Asticcacaulis excentricus CB 48: one gene and its partner. The protein of the gene in region 2 interacts with the protein of the main gene of each other region in a pairwise test. Links are inferred from orthologs where the notes say so. Each region holds a gene or a part of one and is shown on either strand. Other genes may lie near its edges. The genes, in order: grxD and ASTEX_RS05355.

What was found.
Region 1: the proteins of ASTEX_RS05355 (region 2) and grxD interact in binary tests that used the Escherichia coli proteins (3 or more experiments, as listed by UniProt). The link is inferred for Asticcacaulis excentricus CB 48 from one-to-one orthologs.

What each region holds. Positions count from the first base shown.
Region 1 is NC_014817.1:770,508-773,803, reverse strand. What follows is about bases 104-3,080. They hold grxD (Grx4 family monothiol glutaredoxin), read right to left. Parts: upstream 1,775-3,080; coding sequence 1,433-1,774; downstream 104-1,432. Other genes in these bases: ASTEX_RS15260 (BolA/IbaG family iron-sulfur metabolism protein), read right to left, coding at 2,783-3,013; ASTEX_RS15265 (aldo/keto reductase), read right to left, coding at 1,842-2,768; ASTEX_RS15275 (hypothetical protein), read right to left, coding at 104-1,304. Outside these bases: more of ASTEX_RS15275, read right to left, coding at 1-103; ASTEX_RS19460 (tetratricopeptide repeat protein), read left to right, coding at 3,139-3,296. UniProt on the Escherichia coli protein: Monothiol glutaredoxin involved in the biogenesis of iron-sulfur clusters.
Region 2 is NC_014816.1:1,129,213-1,132,341, forward strand. Bases 185-2,994 are described here. They hold ASTEX_RS05355 (BolA family protein), read right to left. Parts: upstream 1,821-2,994; coding sequence 1,548-1,820; downstream 185-1,547. Other genes in these bases: ASTEX_RS05345 (3-hydroxyacyl-CoA dehydrogenase NAD-binding domain-containing protein), read left to right, coding at 185-879; ASTEX_RS05350 (alpha/beta hydrolase), read left to right, coding at 949-1,551; ASTEX_RS05360 (J domain-containing protein), read left to right, coding at 1,908-2,576; ASTEX_RS05365 (GFA family protein), read left to right, coding at 2,735-2,994. Also shown: more of ASTEX_RS05345, read left to right, coding at 1-184; more of ASTEX_RS05365, read left to right, coding at 2,995-3,129. UniProt on the Escherichia coli protein: Transcriptional regulator that plays an important role in general stress response. Has many effects on cell morphology, cell growth and cell division. Acts by regulating the transcription of many genes, including dacA (PBP-5), dacC (PBP-6), ampC and mreB.

The DNA of each region.
Region 1 (3,296 bases), on a different replicon or contig from region 2:
GGCCCCGTCTTCGCCGCGCGCGCCAGATAGTTGAGATTGGAGGCGTTCATCGGGTCAAGAGCATAGGCCTTACGAAACGCCTCGCGCGCCTTGCGCATCTGAGAGTCGAAGGTTTCCCCCGGTTGAAAAAGCTTGTGAACGCTCATCAGATACCAGGTCTGACCCAGACGGTAGAAGCCTTCGGCGTCATCGGGGTGGGCCGCTGTGTAGGTCTGATAGTAGGCAAGCCCCTTTTGTTCATCGCCGTGCTGGATTTCGGCGCGCGCCAGCACGCCCTGCGCATAGGCATCGTCCGGATATCTGGCGGCCTCCTTCTGGACTTTCTCCAGCAACGCTGTCCTGTAGTCGCGGGGTATGCAGGTCATAGACGCGGCATCCCACAGCGCCAGCTTGTCGGCACTGACCGGCATGGGCGACAAACTGATTTTTGGGTCCGGCATATCCCGGATGCGATAAACCGTCGCCTTCAGCGAATTCATATAGCTCCACCGGACCGACGACAGCGATTTGACCGGCACACCGAAAACCGCTTCAAAAGCGACCACCGCGTCCTCCCCCTTGCTGCGGCGCTCAAGATAGTGGCGGAAGGCCTCACGCCGTGCCGGGTCACTCAGGATCCAGTGGGTCAGCAGCCACGACTGGGCATAGAAGTTCGTGCGTGGCCGCCGCGTGGAGGGTGCATCGCGGAGTATCTCTTCATAGGATAGGGCGCCGGGTGAGTTCAGTTCTCGTATACGCCACGACAGGGCCATGCCGACCACCGCCTCATCATTCAGAATCTTCGTCGTGCCGTAATATTCGGCGAACCCTTCGACAAACCAGCGCGGATAGAAGATCTGAGAATTCTGAAACATGAATATGTGCGTATATTCATGGAAGAAAAAATGCTGGCTGGTGTTTTCAGCGAGGTTCTGAACCTTTGAGGCCGAAGCGATAGTATCGCCTTCATAGGTCGAAAACCCGGTAATACCTGCGGCACAGATACGCACGAAACCGGCGACATCGGAGTCCATCCTGGGCCAGACCTGTTTCAGGTCAGAGCGGCTGGACAGAAAATACATCCTCATCCGCGGCTGCGGCTCGGCATCGGGGCCGGAAAGGCCATAAAAGGCCCCGATAATGTAGCGAAACTTTTCCAGATTGCGCACATAGGCCTCGGTGGCCTTGGCGTTGACGTTGGAATAGACGGTGAAATTCGGGCTCTGCGCGACAATCCATTTGTCAGCGGCATGCGACAGGCTGGCCATAAGAGACAGGCCGAGGCTCAGGCAGAGACTCAGGCCAATAATCGCTGTCTTTCGCATCCTAATCCCCCCTGCGTGGCAAAACCGGTCTTAAAACACCCGCTGCCCGCGCGCTGACAAGTCAACAAAAACGCCCTGACCCAAATTGGGTAGGGCGTGTGTCAGGCGTATGAAAGAGACGGCGAAAATCAGGCCTCCAGCACGCCTTTTTCGGCCAGAAGCGTCTCAAGTTCGCCGTTCTGGAACAGCTCGCGCACGATGTCGGCGCCGCCGATGAACTCTTCCTTGACATAGAGTTGCGGGATGGTCGGCCAGTCGGAATAGGCCTTGATGCCTTCGCGCAGATCATTGTCCTGCAACACATCGACGCCGGCGAACTCAACGCCCAGATGGTCCAGTACCTGCACCACCAGCGAAGAGAAGCCACAGCGCGGCTGATCCGGCGTGCCCTTCATGAACAGGACGACGGGGTTGTTCTTGATGGTGCCATCAATGAACTGATGCACTTCGGTATTGAGATCGGCGCTCACGGCTGGCACTCCGGAAAAAGGATTTATGGGACGGATATAGGCACAGAGCGCCATAAAATCCAGTGGATCAGGCCTGTTTCTTGCGCGCGTTCGCCAAGGTATCGGCCTGAGCCGAAAAGCGGGCCATCTCGATCTGCGCCGGCACCGAGGTCGGCATGGCGCGTTCAACGACCGCCGCCAGCGCTTCCAGATGTTCGGGATCATCCGCTGTGGCGAACAGGGTCGAAAGATTGGGCTGGGTCAGGGCGTAGGACAGGCACAGTTCTTCGGCGGTCCAGTCGGGTGTCTGATGCAGGAAGGCGTAGGTGCCGCGCCCGGCCAGCGGATCGGCGGCTTTGCCACCAAATAGCCCCAGCCAACCGGACTTGGGCACCACGGCCTCCGGTTTGCGATACTGCGCCGGGAAAAAGTCGTGTCCGAACACGGCCATACCCTGCGCCAGCGCGTAGTCGAGCAGGTGGCGCTTGTTCCACGAGGTGTCGATGTCGAAAACGGTCTTCAGAATGTTGAAACGTCCGTCATCGACGGCGACCTTGATCAGGTCATCATTGGCGGTTGCCCCGGTAAATTTCAGCATCCCGGCTTCGCGCAGGGCGTTGATAAAGGTCCAGCTACGGTCGGGTATCCGGTCAAAACCATTGGCATGGAAGACGAGCAGATCGATCCATTGCAGACCCGACGATTTAATGACGCCGCGCAGGCGCTCACGCAGGGGCTCAAGCCGGTATTCATCGGCGGGATCGCTACTGCCCTCTTCTTCGGCGCTCAGGGAGATGAACAGAACGCGACGGTCCACAATCGCCAGCGTATCGGCCGCTGTGGTCAGCAGCTCCGGATGGGCCGAGGTCAGGTGAAACGTATTGATGCCGTTTTCCAGCGCTGTATTGAGCAGCCGGGCCACCGCGTGACGGCTGCGACCCAGCTTCGCCCATGAGACATTAAGGCCCAGGGCGGAAAGGGCCTGACCGGAACGTCCGAAGGGGCGATAGCGCATCGGCGGGCCTGCCTTCAGGGGATGCGGGTTTCGAGGGCCAGCGCGTGCAACGGCCCGCTCATCAGATCGGACAGGGCCGCATAGACCTTCTGATGCTGGCGCACGCGCGGCATCCCGGCGAAACCGGCGTCGGTGATATAGGCTTTGTAGTGATCGCCGTCCCCGGCCAGATCTTCGACGACAATCTCGGCGTCCGGGAAGGCGGCTTTCAGGCGGGCTTCGAGATCGGATTGCGCAATGGGCATGGGGAGGGCCTTGAGAACGACTCGATTAACAAACACAATAGACTTGGAACTATCACAAAATGGGTTAACAAGTGGCAATCGTCCGCCTCTGCGGGCATGGCTTTACCTTATTTACGGACCGCCGCATGACCAATCTGACGGATATCCGCAACCCCAAGCCCAAGCCGTGGGTACGTGTGGTGCAGGTACTGGCCTTTGTGGTGCCGCTGATCATTGCCGGGCTGTGGATGTGGCAGGAAAATGAACGCTGGCGCGGCGTCAAAATCTACAAAACCGCCTTTGA
Region 2 (3,129 bases):
ATCTCGCTGCTTGCCAAGGCTTCGGTCGATGCCTCGAAATTCATCGGCATCCACTTCTTCTCGCCGGTGGACAAGATGATGCTGGTCGAAATCATCCGCGGCAAGGAGACGTCGGACGAGACTCTGGCTAAGGCTATCGACTACGTGCTCAAGATCCGTAAGACGCCGATCGTCGTCAATGATGCGCGCTTCTTCTACGCCAACCGCTGCTTCATCCCGTTCACCGCCGAAGGCCTGCACCTGTGGGCCGAAGGCTATGCCCCGGCGCTCATCGACAATGTCGGTCGGGCCACGGGTATGCCACGCGGGCCGCTGGAGATGATGGACGATGTGGCGCTCGACCTTTTGGTCAAGATCACCTCTGAAACCGCCAAGGCGATGGGCGACGCCTATGTGCCCATCCCCGGCGAAAAGGAGGTGGCGCAGATGGTCGCCGACGGGCGTCTGGGCCGCAAGAACGGCAAGGGCTTCTACGACTATCCGGAAGCGGGGGGTAATAAGAGCCTGTGGCCGGGTCTATCGGACAAGTTCACGCCCACCATCACCGATTCGACGCCGGAGCTGGCCGAAGATATCCGCAAGCGCCTGCTTTATATTCAGGCGGTGACGGCGGCGCGCTGCTTCGAGGAGGGTGTCATCAGCGACCCACGCGAAGCCGATGTCGGCTCGATCCTCGGCTGGGGCTTTGCGCCGTGGTCGGGCGGGATCGTCTCGCTGATCGACGCCATCGGTACGGCGAAGTTTGTCGAGGAACTGGACGAACTGACGGTCAAATACGGTGACCGCTTTAACCCGCCGCAATTGTTGCGTGATATGGCGGCGAAGGGCGAAACCTTCTACGGACGGTTCGGAAAGACCGATTCAGCCAAGGCAGCGTAACCCGTCTCAAAAGGGGCTGTTGAAAGAGGGAGCCAATTAGGCTCCCTCTTTTGTGTTGGGAGAGGTGCGTTGAAACATCTGGTAATCTTTTTGCACGGGGTGGGATCGTGCGGTGCGGACATGATCGGTCTGGGGCGGCACTGGGCCGAGGCCTTGCCGGACACGATATTTGCCGCGCCTGACGGACCCGATCCGTTTGATATCTATGCGCAAGCCAGTGGTCGGCAGTGGTTTTCGCTCAAGGGTGTGACGGCGGACAACAGAGCGCAACGGATTGTCGAGGCGCGTGAGGCCTTTGATAAGACCTTGCGCGCCGTCATGGCCGAACGCGGGATAGACGATCCAGCGCGGGTGGCGTTGGTTGGGTTTTCGCAAGGGTCGATCATGGCGCTCGACGCCGCGGTCAGTGGACGCTGGCCTATGGCGGCGGTGGTCGCCTTTTCCGGCCGCCTGTCTTCGCCGTTACCGTGGACGCTCGCGGCCACACCTATCCGGCTGGTGCACGGCGATCAGGACGAGGTGATCCCCTTTGCCGAAACCCTCGAGGCGGCAGAGCGTCTTCTCGCAGCGGGCTTCAGCGCCGACGCCCATATTCTCAAGGGGTTGGGCCACAGTATCAATGCCCCCGGCTCGCGTTTAGGGCGCGATTTTCTAGTGGGGGCTCTGAGTTAGGCCTCTTCCGGCGTCAGGGTCTGCATCGATAAGGCGTGGACCGGGCCGCTCAGTTCTTCACGCAGGGCCGCATTGACGGCGCGTTGACGGGCAACGCGCGTCTGACCGCGAAACGCCTCCGAGACAATCAAGACGGAAAAGTGACTTTCGCCCCCTTCACGCGCGCCCGAATGCCCTTTATGCTTGTCGCTATCGTCAGTGACTTCCAGACGAAGCGGGGCGAAGGCCGCCGTCAGTTTGGTCTCGATGTTCTCGCGTGTTTTACCCATAATTTAACCTCATAAGGGCTTTATAGAGGCCCGACTCCGACCTATATGGTCGGTTTGCGTAAAGTTCAAAGGGTCGCGTTCGAAATCATGAGCGAAGGGTACAAGTACAAGCCGAAGTTTGGTCTGGACATGCGTATTCGCCCGCCCAAGGAGGGCGAGGTGAATGGCAAGCGTCCCGAAGACGATGTGCTGTCGCTGAAGCCGGGTCAGGTGCGTTGCGAATGGCCGGAATGCCATCGCGCGGCCACGGCCAAGGCCCCGAAGTCGCGTGAAATGATGAACGAATACTATAACTTCTGTCAGGCGCACGCGGGCGAGTACAACAAGAACTGGAACTTCTTTGCCGGAATGTCCGAAGGCGAGGCCAAGGCGCACCGCGAAGCGACGATGACCGGTGGCCGCCCTACCTGGGCCTTCCGCGCCTCGGCCGCGTCGCGCGAAGCGGCGGCCTTTAGCGCCGGACGCACCAAGGGGGCGGGCATGTACGATCCGCACTCAGTGTTCGGGGCCGGAGCCGCGCCGCGCAAGCCGGGTGAAGACGCGCCGATCCAGCGTCAGTTCGGCAAGATCGAGCGCGGGGCGTATGCCGATCTTGATCTTGAGGTCGGGGCCGAGCCGGAAAAGGTGCGCGCCGCCTATACCGAACTGCTGAAGCGCTGCCACCCGGACAATAATGGCGGCGACCGTTCCGCGGAGGACAAGCTCCAACGCGTGATCAAGGCCTACAAAGTTCTCAAAAAAATGGGCCTTGCTTAAATGCCTTGAATTTGGCGATCTGGTACGTTGGCGTCACTTGGCCGTATTCATATTACGGGCTGCGTTAGCCTCCTGCCATCTCATCCAAATTGAAGGCTTTTGAGGCGAGCCAGGGTTAAAAACTTCGCACCTACGGCAAGAGGGTTAGGTAGGGGACTATGGCCGAGGTCAGAACCGGTGGATGTCAGTGCGGGGCTGTGCGCTTCCGTGTCGAGGGTGAACTGGGCCACGGCTCCATTTGCCATTGCCGCATGTGCCAAAAGGCCTATGGCAATGTCTTTGCTCCGCTGGTCAGCGTGCGTGAGGCGATGCTCCTCTGGACCAAGGCCGAACCCAAACGCTTCCAAAGCTCAAACCTCGTTCAGCGTGGTTTCTGCCCTGACTGCGGGACGCCCCTGACCTACGAAGCGCCGGACGGCGTGGCGCTGTCTATCGCTGCCTTTGATGATCCCACTGACATCGCTCCGGTCATCCAGTTCGGGACCGAAGGCCGCCTGCCGTGGGTCAATGGCCTGCACAACCTGCCGGAGCGCACTACCCTTGAAGACGTCGA